One region of the Streptomyces sp. NPDC030840 genome, then DNA from elsewhere that is predicted to be linked to it. Evidence: riboswitches for the same ligand, from Rfam matches in the RefSeq annotation. Region 1 holds a riboswitch; each other region holds the start of a gene.
The links. Region 1 has a riboswitch for cobalamin ahead of ACZ49J_RS22860 (ribonucleoside-diphosphate reductase subunit alpha). Riboswitches for the same ligand answer to the same signal wherever they lie in the genome.

Region 1 (4,577 bases):
GCATGTCCGTCACCTGCTGCCGGAGCTCGTCGTCGAAGAGGTCCGGTTCCTCCTTGCGGACGGTGTCCACGACGTCGAAGGCGAAGGACATGTGCATCGTCTCGTCGCGGAACACCCAGTTGGTGCCGGTCGCGAGGCCGTGCAGCAGGCCACGGCTGCGGAACCAGTAGACGTACGCGAAGGCCCCGTAGAAGAACAGGCCCTCGATGCACGCGGCGAAACAGATCAGGTTGAGCAGGAACCGGCGGCGGTCGGCCTTGCTCTCCAGCCGGTCGAGCTTCTCGACCGAGTCCATCCACCGGAAACAGAACTCGGCCTTCTCGCGGATGGAGGGGATGTTCTCGACGGCCGCGAAGGCCGCCGCCCTGTCCTCCGGGTCGGGCAGGTAGGTGTCCAGCAGCGTCAGGTAGAACTGGACGTGCACGGCCTCCTCGAAGAGCTGGCGGCTCAAGTACAGGCGCGCCTCGGGGGAGTTGATGTGCTTGTACAGCGTCAGGACCAGGTTGTTCGCGACGATCGAGTCGCCCGTCGCGAAGAAGGCCACCAGCCGGCCGATCAGGTGCTGCTCGGCGGGCGTGAGCTTCGCGAGGTCGGCCACGTCCGAGTGGAGGTCGACCTCCTCCACGGTCCACGTGTTCTTGATGGCGTCCCGGTAGCGCTCGTAGAAGTCCGGGTAGCGCATGGGGCGCAGGGTCAGCTCGAAGCCGGGGTCGAGGAGATGGGCGTGACGAGCGGTCATTACTGGCATGCCTCGCAGGACTCGGGGTTTTCCAGGGAGCAGGCGACGGCGTCTTCCGGCGCCGGCTGCTGAACGGGGACGGTGGCTCGTGCCTGTGCCGCGCGGGCGATGCGGGTCGCCGGGCGCGAGCGCAGGTAGTACGTAGTCTTCAGGCCCTGCTTCCACGCGTACGCGTACATCGAGGAGAGCTTGCCGATGGTCGGCGTCTCCAGGAACAGGTTCAGGGACTGGGACTGGTCCAGGAACGGGGTGCGGGCGGCCGCCATGTCGATCAGGCCGCGCTGCGGGATCTCCCAGGCCGTGCGGTACAGAGCGCGCACGTCGTCCGGGATCCAGCCGAAGCCCTGCACCGACCCGTTCGACTCGCGCAGCGCCTCGCGGGTGCGGGCGTCCCACACGCCGAGCCGCTTCAGGTCGTTCACCAGGTACGCGTTGACCTGGAGGAACTCGCCGGACAGGGTCTCGCGCTTGAACAGGTTGGAGACCTGCGGCTCGATGCACTCGTACACGCCCGCGATCGAGGCGATGGTGGCGGTGGGGGCGATCGCGAGGAGCAGGGAGTTGCGCAGACCCGTCGCCGCGATCCGCTCGCGCAGCGCCGACCAGCGCTCCGGCCAGGTCGGCCGCACGTCGTAGTGGTCGGGGTGCAGGACGCCGCGGGCCGTACGGGTCTTCTCCCAGGCGGGCAGCGGGCCGCAGCGCTCGGCTAGGTCGGCCGACGCCTCGTACGCGGCGAGCATGATCCGCTCGGCGATACGGGTGGACAGTGCGCGGGCCGCGGGGGAGTCGAAGGGGAGCCGCAGCTTGAAGAAGACGTCCTGGAGTCCCATGGCACCCAGGCCGACGGGCCGCCACCTGGCGTTCGAGCGGGCTGCCTGCTCGGTCGGGTAGTAGTTGATGTCGACGACGCGGTCGAGGAAGGTGACGGCGGTGCGGACGGTGGCGTCGAGCCGCTCCCAGTCGAGGTCGCCGGTCTCCATGTCGACAAAGGCACCCAGATTCACGGACCCCAGGTTGCACACCGCCGTCTCGCCGTCGTCCGTGACCTCCAGGATCTCGGTGCACAGGTTCGAGGAGTGGACGACGTGGCCCGGCTCGGCCGTCTGGTTGGCCGTGCGGTTGGCCGCGTCCTTGAAGGTCATCCAGCCGTTGCCGGTCTGGGCGAGGGTGCGCATCATGCGCCCGTACAGGTCGCGGGCCGGGATGGTCTTCCGGGCGAGGCCCTCGGCTTCCGCCCTGCGGTAGGCCGCGTCGAACTCCTCGCCCCACAGGTCGGCGAGCTCCGGCACGTCGGCGGGGGAGAAGAGGGACCAGACACGGTCCTCGTCGACCCGGCGCATGAACTCGTCCGGGATCCAGTGCGCGAGGTTCAGGTTGTGCGTACGGCGGGCGTCCTCACCGGTGTTGTCGCGCAGCTCCAGGAACTCCTCGATGTCGGAGTGCCAGGTCTCCAGGTAGACGGCGGCCGCGCCCTTGCGCCGGCCGCCCTGGTTCACGGCGGCGACCGAGGCGTCGAGGGTCTTCAGGAACGGGACGATGCCGCCTGAGTGCCCGTTCGTGCCGCGGATCAGCGAACCGCGGGAGCGGATGCGGGAGTACGCGATGCCGATGCCGCCCGCGTGCTTCGACAGCCTGGCCACCTGCTGGTAGCGCTCGTAGATCGAGTCCAGCTCGTCCTTCGGGGAGTCGAGGAGGTAGCAGGACGACATCTGGGCGTGCCGCGTACCGGAGTTGAACAGGGTGGGGGAGGAGGGCAGGTAGTCGAGGCGGCTCATGAGCCCGTAGAGCGCGGCGACCTCGTCCACGGACTGTGCGCCCGTCTCTGAATCGAGCGCAGTGTCCTTGGCGAGCCCGGACGCCACCCGCAGCATGAAGTGCTGGGGCGTCTCGACGACCTTGCGGGTGATCGGATGCCGCAGCAGGTACCGGCTGTGCAGCGTGCGGAGCCCGAAGTAGCCGAAGCGGTCGTCGGCGGCCGTGTCGATCAACGCGTCGAGGCGGGCCGCGTGCAGCCGTACGAACTCGGCGGTGCGGTCGGCGATGAGGCCTTCGCGGTGGCCCACGGCCACGGACTCGGAGAAGGACGTGACGCCCTGCGAGGCGGCCTCTGCCGTAATGCCGATCGTGAGCAGCCGGGCGGCCAGCCGTGAGTAGGCCGGGTCCTCCGAGATGAGACCGGCCGCCGCCTCGGTGGCCAGTTCCCGCAGCTCCGTCTCGTCGGCGTGCGCGGAACGGCCGCGCAGCGCGGCTGCGGCGACCCGTCCGGGGTCGGCGTCGGGAAGGTCGGCGGTCAGCTCGGTCAGGGTCCGCAACAACGCGGTTCCGGGACCGTCGTGTTCCTGCTCGGGCCCTGCTTCCTGCCCGGTCCCCGCTGAAACCGGATCGGCTGGCGCGATGGTCACGTGTGGGCTCTCCCTCGCTCGGCACGGGGCCTTGCGGAGGGCAGGGGGCAGCGCACGAACGCACACGGCGTCGCGTCCACCGGCCCATTCCGCGAGGCCCGGACGTCAGGCACCCGGACCGGTCGGCCGGGTGCGCTGTCGGCAGGTCCTCGGACTGACCATGCGTGCGGACATGGGTATGTACACACGCAAGTACACCGTTGCGGGACAGTTCCGGATTCGCGCCGGATTCCCCTGCGGCGACAGCGAGCATGAGCATACATCTTGTGCCGCGCCGTGGAAGCGGCCCCATATGTTGTGGCGTGATGGTGTGTCGCGCTGGTGTCAGAGCGTCAACTCGTAGGTGAGGAGAGTGATGTCGTCGAGGTGCGGAAGCGGGTTCCAGTCGCGGTCGGGAGTGCGGGTGAAGCCGAGACGTTCGTAGATCCGGTGGGCCGCGTGCATGGAGCGCTGGGTGGACAGGACCATGCGGGCGCAGCCGGGCGTGGACCGCGCGCGTTCGACGCACGTACGGACGAGTGCCTCGCCGACGCCCCGCCCGCGGGCCTCGGCGGCCACCGCGAGCATCCGTATCTCCGCCTCGCCGGGCCCCGCGATGTCGGCCATGGGCCCGCCGGCCGGCACGAAGGTCACCCCGCCGAGCACGCGGCCGTCCTCGGCGGCGACGAGCACCTCGGCCGCGGCGGCCCGCTTGGCGACGTCCCGCAGCTCACCGAGGTACGCGTCGGCCGCTCCGAAGTCGAGGAGGCCGTCGCCCAGGTACGCCTGCGCGGTGAGCTCACCGAGGGTGTCGTACTCGTCGGGCCGTGCCTGTCTGATCGTGATGTCCATGGTGGGGAGTGTGCCGGACGGGTGCGAGGTCGGCTCACGGATTCCACGGCTGTGGAGGGCTCAGGCCACTCCCGGCCACTGGGGCAGGGTCGCCACGAAGTCCTTGCTGAAGTCGCGGGGGCCCGGGCCGAGGGCGACGCGGCCCGTGAGGGTCATGCGGGCGGAGAGGGCGGAGGACTCGGTGTAGTAGGCGCGCTGGGCGGCCGCGGGCACGAACACGGTCTTCCCGCGGGTGAGTTCGCTGGCCGACTCGACGATGACGGCGCCCTCCGCGACGGTGAGGAACGACTCGTCCGCGCACGCGCCCACGGCGAGCGGGTCGTGCAGCGGGCAGGCGTCGCCCCCGCCGTGGCGGCGGTAGGCGTCCATGTAAACCCTCAGCAGGCGGACGGCAAGCGCCGTGCCCGGGCCCGCCGCCTCCAGGGCGGCCAGGTCGGCGGGACCGAAGAGGCAGTGGTGGGAGGCGTCCAGGTCGACCATGGTGAACGGAATGCCGGAGGACAGGACCACCTCGGCGGCGTCCGGGTCGGCCCAGATGTTGAACTCGGCGACCGGCGTGATGTTGCCGGGCACCTGCGCGGCGCCGCCCATGAAGACGAACTTCC
Region 2 (4,577 bases), on a different contig from region 1:
GTGCTCGCCGAGGATCTGGAAGCCGCCGCAGACGCCGAGGACCGGGCGTCCCTCCGCGGCCCTGCGGACCAGGGCGTCCGCGAGCCGGCGCTCCCTGAGCCACTGGAGGGCCCGTACGGTTCCGCGCGTACCCGGGACCACCACCAGGTCGGCGTCCGTCAGCTCCTCCGGCCGGTCCACGAAGCGCACGACGACACCCGGCTCGGCGGCCAGCGCGTCCACGTCGGTGAAGTTGGACATGAGGGGGATGGCGCAGACGGCGACCCGGAGCACGTCCTCACCCACCGGAGGGGCGACGTTCGACTCCCGTACCGTCCCCCGCAGGGAGACCCTCAGCCCGTCCTCCTCGTCGATCCCGAGCCCGTGCCGGAAGGGCAGGACGCCGTACGTGTGGCGGCCGGTGAGCCCGTGCAGCATGTCCAGGCCGGGTTCCAGCAGGGACACGTCCCCGCGGAACTTGTTGACGAGGAACCCGGCCACCAGGGCCTGGTCCTCGCGCGACAGCAGGGCGACGGTCCCGAAGAAGGACGCGAAGACGCCGCCCCGGTCGATGTCGCCGACGACGAGGACGGGAAGCCCGGCGTTGCGGGCGATGCCCATGTTCACGATGTCGGTCCGCCGCAGATTGATCTCGGCGGGAGAACCGGCGCCCTCACAGATCACCGCGTCATACGTGCCCCGCAACTCCGCGAGGCAGTCCAGCACGGTGCCGAGGAGCTGCTGCTGCCGCCCGCCGTGGTAGCCGCGCGCGCTCAGCTCGCCCACGGGCTTGCCGAGGAGCACGACCTGACTGCTCTGCTCCCCTCCCGGCTTCAGCAGCACGGGATTCATCAGCGCGGTCGGCTCGACCCGGCAGGCCTGGGCCTGCATGGCCTGCGCCCGCCCGATCTCGGCACCCTCGCGCGTCACGAACGAATTGAGGGACATGTTCTGCGCCTTGAACGGCGCGACCTTGACGCCCTGCCGGACCAGCCACCGGCAGATCCCGGCGGTGACGACGCTCTTGCCCGCGTCCGAGGTGGTGCCGGCGACGAGAAGACCCCCGCTCATGCCTTCCGCCCCCTCGCGACGAGCCTCACGGCGACGGCCGCCCCCAACGCGAGCCAGCTCACCCGCCGTGACAGGCGCACGGCCCGTTCGATGTCGCCCACCTCCACGGCACGCCCCTCCCCGTTCAGCACGGGCCGATGCTCCACACGTCCGCCGTACGACAGGGTCCCGCCCAGCCGCACCCCCAGGGCACCCGCGAACGAGGCCTCCACGGGACCGGCGTTGGGACTCGGGTGCCGGCCCGCGTCGGCTCGCCACGCCCGAACGGCCCCCCGGGGATCGGGGCCCGCCACGGCGGCGAGGACGGCGGTGAGCCGGGCCCCCGGCCACCCCGCGAGGTCGTCGAGCCGGGCGGAGGCCCAGCCGTAGCGCCGGTAGCGGGGCGACTTGTGGCCGACCATGGCGTCGAGGGTGTTGACGGCCCGGAACCCGAGCAGCCCCGGCACTCCCGCGACGGAACCCCACACCAGGGCTCCCACCACGGCGTCCGACGTGTTCTCGGCGACCGACTCGACGACGGCCCGGGCGATCCCGTCGGCGTCGAGGGCCTGCGGGTCCCGCCCGCACAGATGCGGCAGCCGCGTCCGGGCGCCCTCGACGTCCCCCGTCCGCAGGGCACGCCCGATGGTCCTGGCCTCGCGCGCCAGCGAAGTACCCCCGACGACGGCCCAGGTGGCCGCGCCGGTCAGAGCGACGGAGGCGGCGGACGACGTTCTCACGGCACCAGCGGCGGCGGCTCCGAACGTGACGGCGCCACCGGCGCACACGAGGGTGTGCAGCGCGCCCCACCCGCGGTGGTCCCGCCACAACACCCGCTCCACGGCACCCGCGGCCCGCCCGAACACGGCGACCGGGTGCCCCCGGCGGGGATCGCCCAGGAGCAGGTCACCGAGGAGCCCGGCGGCGGCGCCGTACGCGAACACGCGATCGGCACGCATCGGTTCAGCCGACCGCTGTGGCCGCGGGTTCCGGCAGGGCGGTGGTGCTGACACTCAATCGGCAGCCGAGCATGGCGATATGTCCTCACTCAGGGTGTCCACGCCCTGGTTCGACGAGACCGACGGCGAGAGTTCCTGACTCCCGGGGATGGCTACCCCGGTCACAGTGGCGGGACCGCGCCGGACTTCCACCGGCTTCCTCTTCTGCCGCCCGTACATGGCTCCGGCAGTCCACCACGGGGTTGGAAGGGGCGTCAACTTGCCGTTGACCTGCGAAGGGAGAGTGTGCTGAGGCCCACATACGAGTGGGGTGCGGGACGGTGATCCGTCCCGCACCCCACTGCTTGGCGTGTCTCTGTCGTGTGCCGGTGTCAGGCCACGATCAGATAGATCCCGTACGCCACCGCCGCCGCGCAGGCGGCGAAGCACGCGTACGCCGCCGTCGTGGCGAGAGCCGCCGAGTTGCCGGAGGCCGTGGCCGTCTCGCGCTTGGAGAGGCCGACGATGCCGAGGGTGAAGAGGCCGACGAGGGCCACGGTGACCACGAGGCTGACTCCGAACACGGAGCCGAGGGCTGCCCAGTCGATGTGCATGGTGGTGTGTTTCCCTTGCTCAGAGAGCGGGCGCCGACGACTTCGCCGGGGTGTCGGCGGAGACGGTGGCGGTGGCCGCGAGGTCGTCGGTGAGCGGGCCTGCCGGGGGCGGGGTGACCGCCGCGATGGCCGTGGTCACGACGCCGGCGGGCTCGTCGGTGTCGTTGACGTTGGTGTGGTCGACCACCTCGCGGCGCGAGAGCAGCCAGATGGCGGCGCTGGACGCGACGAGGAAGACGGCGACCAGCGTCGTGCCCCAGGTGCCGAAGGAGGTCACCCACTCGGCTCCGGCGCCGACCACGGCCGCGGCCGGGAGCGTCAGGCCCCAGGCGACGAACATGCGGGTGGCCGTGGACCAGCGGACCACACCGCCCTTGCGGCCGAGCCCCGCGCCCATCACCGCGCCGGAGACGGAGTGCGTGGTGGAGAGGGAGAAACCGAGGTGGGAGGAGGCCAGGATGACCGTCGCCGCGCTGGTCTGGGCGGCGAAGCCCTGCTGCGGCTGGAGGTCGGTCAGGCCTTTGCCCATCGTGCGGATGATGCGCCAGCCACCCAGGTAGGTGCCGAGCGCGATGGCGACACCGGCGGAGAGGATGACCCAGACCGGCGGGTCGGAGTCGGGGGCGATCGCGCCGCCGGCGACCAGGGCCAGGGTGATGATGCCCATCGTCTTCTGGGCGTCGTTCGTGCCGTGGGCCAGGGAGACCAGGCCGGCCGAGGTGATCTGGCCGGCGCGGTAGCCCTTGGACGTGGCCTTCTCGTGGGCGTTCTTGCCGAGGGTGTACGTCAGCCGTGAGGCGAGCATCGCGGCGATGCCCGCGACCAGCGGCGCCGCGACGGCGGGGATCAGTACCTTCGTGACGAGGACGTCACCGTGCACCGCGCCCAGGCCGGCCGAGGCGACGGTCGCGCCGATCAGACCGCCCATGAGGGCGTGCGACGAACTCGACGGCAGTCCGACGAGCCAGGTCAGCAGGTTCCAGAGGATGGCGCCGACCAACGCGGCGAAGATCACTTCTGGTCGTATACCGGTCTCGTCGACGAGACCTTTCGAGATCGTGTTGGCGACCTCGATGGAGAGGAACGCGCCGACAAGGTTGAGCACGGCGGACATGGCCACCGCGACCTTGGGCTTCATCGCGCCGGTCGAGATGGTGGTGGCCATCGCGTTGGCGGTGTCGTGGAAACCGTTCGTAAAATCGAACGCGAGCGCGGTGACGACCACGATCGCGAGGATCAGCGAGAAGTTTTCCATTTACCCGGGCTTCTTTCGGACGTCAGTGGCACGTTGACCGTAGGCAACCTGGGTGAACGGAAGATGAACTGGGCTGAACCGAGGGATGTATCGATCGCGGTGTCGGCATTCCGTTTGTGGCGAGGGGTGGGTGCCTGGGCTGCTGGGGTTCGAACGTATGCGGACTGTTCTGCTCCGCATACCCTCTGTATACCTTCCGGAGGCGGCGCCGCGCCCACGAAGGGGCGCGGCCGTGTCGATGTGCGGCTTCGCCGTCGCGCTTCCGGCGGAGCGCTACCCCTTCGCGAACCTCTTCAGCTGGGTCATCGACCCGTTGAACAGGTTCTGGTCACCCGGCAGGGCGCCGCTGTCGCTGTCGTGCTGCCAGATCGTCCAGAACGTCCAGTTCCCGGGCAGCTCGCCGGCCCCTGACGAGTTGTAGCGCGCGAGCCACAGGGCGTGGTCCGCGCCGAAGGCCCTGCTGTTGCCGGTGCACGTCTTCCACCAGTGCGTGGTCGTGTAGATCACCGGACGCCGGCCGGTGCGCCGCTTCACTTCGTCGCTGAAGGCCTTGATCCAGCTGACCATCCCGCTGCTGCTCAGGCCGTAGCACTTCCTCCGCCTGTCGTACGGGTGGTACTCGATGTCGAGCGCCGGCGGCAGCGTCCAGCCGTCCGCGCGCCAGGCCCCGCCGTTGCGCACGAAGTACGCGGCCTGGGTGCTGCCGGACGACTTGTCCGGTACCGCGAAGTGGTAGGCGCC
Region 3 (4,577 bases), on a different contig from region 1:
TCACGGCGACGTGCCGCCCCAGTGACTCGTCTCTCGCGCGCCAGACCTCGCCCATACCGCCGCGCCCGATCAGATCGAGCAGCCGGTACCGGCCCTGGATCAGTCTGGTGTCCCCCATCGCCTGCGTCCGCCCCCGTCTGTCCGGCTCCGCCCTCCCCTGGCCCGTCCAGTATGACGAGCTATCGCACGACTTTGTACGGTGCCGGGCGGGAGATCGGACCGAGCCGTCGCATCGCGCGGATGATGTGTTTGGGCGGGAGCTGCCAGCGCAGACGTGCGGGAACGCAGCGCAGGAGGGTGCCTGTGAGGCGCAGGCGCCGGGTCACCGCATCCGGGGGCGGGGCCGGTCTGCCGTACAGCTCGTGGGCGTACGGCGGCAGGGAGGCGTATGCCAGATTCGCCACGCGCCGCCACAGCAGGGCGCGCGCCGGGACGAGCAACGGGTGCGTGGGTGGCGTGCGCAGGAAGTCGTCCACCTCGCGCGCCTCGGGCCCCGCCGCCAGCTCCGGCAGCACCTTCTCGAAGTAGGCGGCCAACTCCGCCCGGCTGCCCGGAACCTCGTCGGGGTCCAGGCCCACCAGCTCGGCGGCGACGCGGTGTTCGGCGATGTAGCGGTCGGCGGCGGCGTCCGTGAGAGGGAACCCCGAGCGCCACAGGACGTGCAGGTAGGAGTCGATCTCGGCGCAGTGCACCCACAGCAGCAGCTCGGGCTCGTCGACCGGGTACCTCTCCCCCGTGTCGGGGTCGGTCGCGGACAGCTTGCTGTGGATCTTCCGTATCCGGGCGCCCGCGTGCTCCGCGGCCTCGGCGGTGCCGTAGGTGATGGTGCCGACGAAGTTGGCCGTCCGCATCAAGCGGCCCCAGGCGTCGCGTCGGAAGTCCGAGTTCTGCATGACGCCGCGCACCGTCCGTGGGTGGAGCGCCTGCAGGTACAGCGCGCGGATGCCGGCGATCCACATCATCGGGTCACCGTGCGCCTGCCAGGTCACCGAGTCCGGTCCGAAGAATCCCTGGTCACCTGTTCGAGCAGCGTCCACGGAGTCAGACTAGCGTCGTACGCGCGGCATCCCCAGGCCGATCCACGAGATGATCTCGCGCTGGATCTCGTTGTTGCCGCCTCCGAAGGTGAAGATCACGGCCGAGCGGTAGCCGCGCTCCAGCTCGCCGTGGAGGACAGCGCCCGCGGAGCCCTCCTTGAGGGCGCCGGCCGCGGCGACGACCTCCATGAGCCAGGCGTAGGCGTCGCGGCGCGCCTCGGAGCCGTAGACCTTGACGGCGGACGCGTCCTGAGGGGTGAGCGTGCCCTCCTGGACGGCGTTCACCATCTGCCAGTTGAGCAGCTTCATCGCGTCCAGCTTCGTGTGGGTCTGGGCCAGGCGGCGGCGCACCCAGGGCAGGTCGATGACGCGGCGGCCGTCGGCGAGTTTGGTCTCCATGGCCCAGCGCTGCACGTTGTGGAGGGAGCGGATCGCCATGGTGCCGTGGGCGGCGAGGGTGACGCGTTCGTGGTTGAGCTGGTTGGTGATCAGGCGCCAGCCCTTGTTCTCCTCCCCGACGCGGTGGGAGACGGGTACGCGGATGTTCTCGTAGTAGCTGGCGGTGGTGTCGTGGGAGGCGAGGGTGTTGATCAGGGTGCAGGAGTAGCCGGGGTCGGTGGTCGGGACCAGGAGCATGGTGATGCCCTTGTGGGGCGGGGCGTCCGGGTCGGTGCGGACGGCCAGCCACACCCAGTCCGCGGTGTCGCCGTTCGTGGTCCAGATCTTCTGGCCGTTGACGACGTACTCGTCGCCCTCCCGTACGGCGCGCGTCCTGAGCGCGGCCAGGTCGGTGCCCGCGTCGGGCTCGCTGTAGCCGATCGCGAAATCGATCTCGCCGGAGAGGATGCGCGGCAGGAAGTACGCCTTCTGCTCCTCGCTGCCGAACTGCATGATCGTCGGGCCGACCGTGTTGAGCGCCATCAGGGGCAGGGGGACGCCCGCCTGGGCGGCCTCGTCGAAGAAGATGAACTGCTCCATGGGGGTCAGCCCGCGTCCGCCGTACTCCTTCGGCCAGCCGACTCCGAGCCAGCCGTCCGTGCCGAGACGGCGGAGGGTCTCGCGGTAGAAGCGCTTCTGGGAGGCCGGGTCGCCGTACCGCGCGTACGCGTTGTCCGGCACCAACTTGGCGAAGTAGGCGCGCAGTTCGGTGCGCAGCCGCTGCTGCTCGGGCGTGTATTCCAGATGCACGGCGCCTCCTGGCTCCCCAAGGCCGGACCTGACGGCGCACACCGTAGAACGTGTTCCAGTAATTGGGAACACGAGGGAGCGACCGGGAGGGACAGGACAGGAGAAAGGCCCCCGGTCACCCGGGGGCCTTTCTCCCGCGCCCAACAGGTCAGTGCGGGACGCGCTCAACAGCTCAGTGCGGGACGGGAGTCGCCGGAGCGGCGGCCCCCTGGCGCCCCGCCGTGCGCGGAGCCAGCACGCGTTCCGCGAGCAGCCCGAAGAGCAGACCGTACGCGGTCCACAGGGTCACCTGGATGGCGAGGGCGGCCAACCGGTACTGCCACAGCAGGGTGCCGGGGAAGCCCTCCGGGACGTTGTCGTACGACGGCAGGAAGGCGTACGCCAGGCCGACGACGAGGACGAAGAACGCGCCCGCCGCGACGGTGGCGTTCCAGTTGCCCAGGCGTGGCGCGAGGCGCTTGCCCAGGACCACCGCCCCGACGGCCAGCAGAACGCTGAGCACGACCATCAGGAAGTACAGCGTGGTGCGCTGGTCGAGGGTGTCGGGGTCGCCCACGGCGGGCGGATTGGCGGGGTACTTCAGGAACGGGACCACATAGACCGCGACCAGCCCGGCCACCGCCAGGAGCAGCGCGCTCGCGCGCGGCCCGAAGCGGCCGATGCGGCCGAGCGCGAAGCAGTACGCGAGGGCCGCGATGCCGCCGAACGCGACCCCGTACACGAGGACGCCGGTGGACAGTCCCGCCGTGGACTGCAGGGTGCGGCTGACGAGTTCCTCGCCGCCGTGTTCGTGGGCGTGGGCCTCCTCGAACGCGATCGCCTGGTCGACGCGTGGTTCACCCAGGAAGTAGGCGACGACGAGGGCGAGCAGGCCCGCGGCGAGTCCCGCGAGCATGCCGCGCACCAGGAGGTTCCTGACCGTTGCGGAGTTCATCGGCTCGTGAGCTTCCTCGCCGCCGTCAGTGGCAGGGGAAGCCGAGCAGGTGGCGGGCGTCGTGCACCCATTCGTGGACACCCTCGCCGGACACGAGGGAGGTGGCGCCCTGTTCGGCGCCGACGAAGTAGAGCAGGACCAGCATGAGGATGCCGAAGAAGACCGCCCAGGGGGCGATCGCTCCGATCGGCAGCTTGGCCGGAACCGCGGTGGGAGCGGCGGGGGTTGCGGTCGGCTGGGCGACGGCGGACTGCGCCATGGCAGGACCTCCTGGGGGAACTCGCGTCCCGTCTCGGTGGTGCACAGGACGACGGCCACGGGTCTGACTTGCCCTGCCGTCACCGCACTTGGCGGGTGCGGATCGTGCTGGGCTTACAGTGGCGCGACCGTGCCGGATTCTCACCGGCTTCCGTCGACCGTCGTCAATATCGACGAGAAGGTACCGCGAAGTGAGGTTCCGGCCAAGGGCGCATGGGTGGCGCACGGCGTGCGGGTGAGCTGGTCACACCACGGCCCGATGGTCATGTCCCTTACAGGGCAAGGGGGTTGGGTGCACAGGTGGCCGGATCGGGAGAGCGTGAAATGACGAGCCGAGTGATGTTGATCTCACCCGCGATGAACGCGGCGCTGCGGGAGGCCCGCTTCGACGACGGATGCCCGCTCGACCCGTCCGGGCTGCGGGCGGCGACGGCGAACTCGGGCACCCTGAGGTCCCCCGACCGGGCCTGGGCCTCCCCCACGGTCCGCTGCCGCGAGACCGCTGCCGCGCTCGGGCTGGACATCGGGGGGACGCCCGGGCCGGCCGGTCTGGACGTGGGGCGCTGGCGCGGGGCGACGCTCACCGAGGTGAGCGCCGACGAGCCCGAGGCGGTGGCCCGTTGGCTGACCGACCCCGAGTCCGCGCCGCACGGCGGCGAGTCGGTGCGGGCGTTGTGCGACCGGGTGGCACTGTGGCTCGACACGGCCGCCCGGGGCGACGGCCGGACGGTCGCCGTCGTCGAGCCCGACGTCGTACGGGCCGTGGTGGTACGGGTGCTGGGGGCGCCGGAATCCGCGTTCTGGCGCGTGGACGTGCCGCCGCTGACGGCCACCGAGTTCAGCGGGCGGGGCGGGCGCTGGAACGTGCGGGTCGGGGGGCCGCCGCTCGCGGGAGCGTCCTGAGCGGGGCGGTCGGCGAGGATTCATTTCGCCCCCGCCGCCCCTACCCGTCCCCTCCCCAGGGGCTGCGCCCCTTCGACCCGCCGCGGGGCTCCGCCCCGGACCCCGGTTCGGGGGCCAGCCCCCGGACCCCCGCTCCTCAAACGCCGGAGGGGCTGATTTTCGCGGCCGGGGCTGAGTTCCCTGGCCGGGGCTTGGGTTTTCAGCGAGGGCAGGTACATCCGGCCCGTCCGGCGTTTGAGGACGAGGCCGTCAGGCCG

Region 2: another riboswitch for cobalamin. It lies ahead of ACZ49J_RS10680 (cobalamin biosynthesis protein); the one in region 1 lies ahead of ACZ49J_RS22860 (ribonucleoside-diphosphate reductase subunit alpha).
Region 3: another riboswitch for cobalamin. It lies ahead of ACZ49J_RS31550 (CbtB domain-containing protein); the one in region 1 lies ahead of ACZ49J_RS22860 (ribonucleoside-diphosphate reductase subunit alpha).

Annotation. Positions count from the first base shown of each region.
Region 1 covers NZ_JBVIEE010000010.1:180,841-185,417, forward strand. Annotated here, with positions in the region: gene ACZ49J_RS22855 (ribonucleotide-diphosphate reductase subunit beta) at 1-739, opposite strand, end outside; gene ACZ49J_RS22860 (ribonucleoside-diphosphate reductase subunit alpha) at 739-3,141, opposite strand; cobalamin riboswitch at 3,265-3,435, opposite strand; gene ACZ49J_RS22865 (GNAT family N-acetyltransferase) at 3,466-3,972, opposite strand; gene ACZ49J_RS22870 (nucleoside hydrolase) at 4,033-4,577, opposite strand, start outside.
Region 2 covers NZ_JBVIEE010000004.1:62,164-66,740, reverse strand. Annotated here, with positions in the region: gene ACZ49J_RS10685 (cobyric acid synthase) at 1-1,050, opposite strand, end outside; gene ACZ49J_RS10680 (cobalamin biosynthesis protein) at 1,047-1,988, opposite strand; cobalamin riboswitch at 2,099-2,239, opposite strand; gene ACZ49J_RS10675 (hypothetical protein) at 2,360-2,581, opposite strand; gene ACZ49J_RS10670 (inorganic phosphate transporter) at 2,601-3,836, opposite strand; gene ACZ49J_RS10665 (lysozyme) at 4,110-4,577, opposite strand, start outside.
Region 3 covers NZ_JBVIEE010000018.1:81,719-86,295, forward strand. Annotated here, with positions in the region: gene ACZ49J_RS31530 (serine/threonine-protein kinase) at 1-118, opposite strand, end outside; gene ACZ49J_RS31535 (oxygenase MpaB family protein) at 180-1,037, opposite strand; gene ACZ49J_RS31540 (acyl-CoA dehydrogenase family protein) at 1,047-2,225, opposite strand; gene ACZ49J_RS31545 (CbtA family protein) at 2,398-3,159, opposite strand; gene ACZ49J_RS31550 (CbtB domain-containing protein) at 3,185-3,418, opposite strand; cobalamin riboswitch at 3,455-3,595, opposite strand; gene ACZ49J_RS31555 (histidine phosphatase family protein) at 3,742-4,320, shown strand.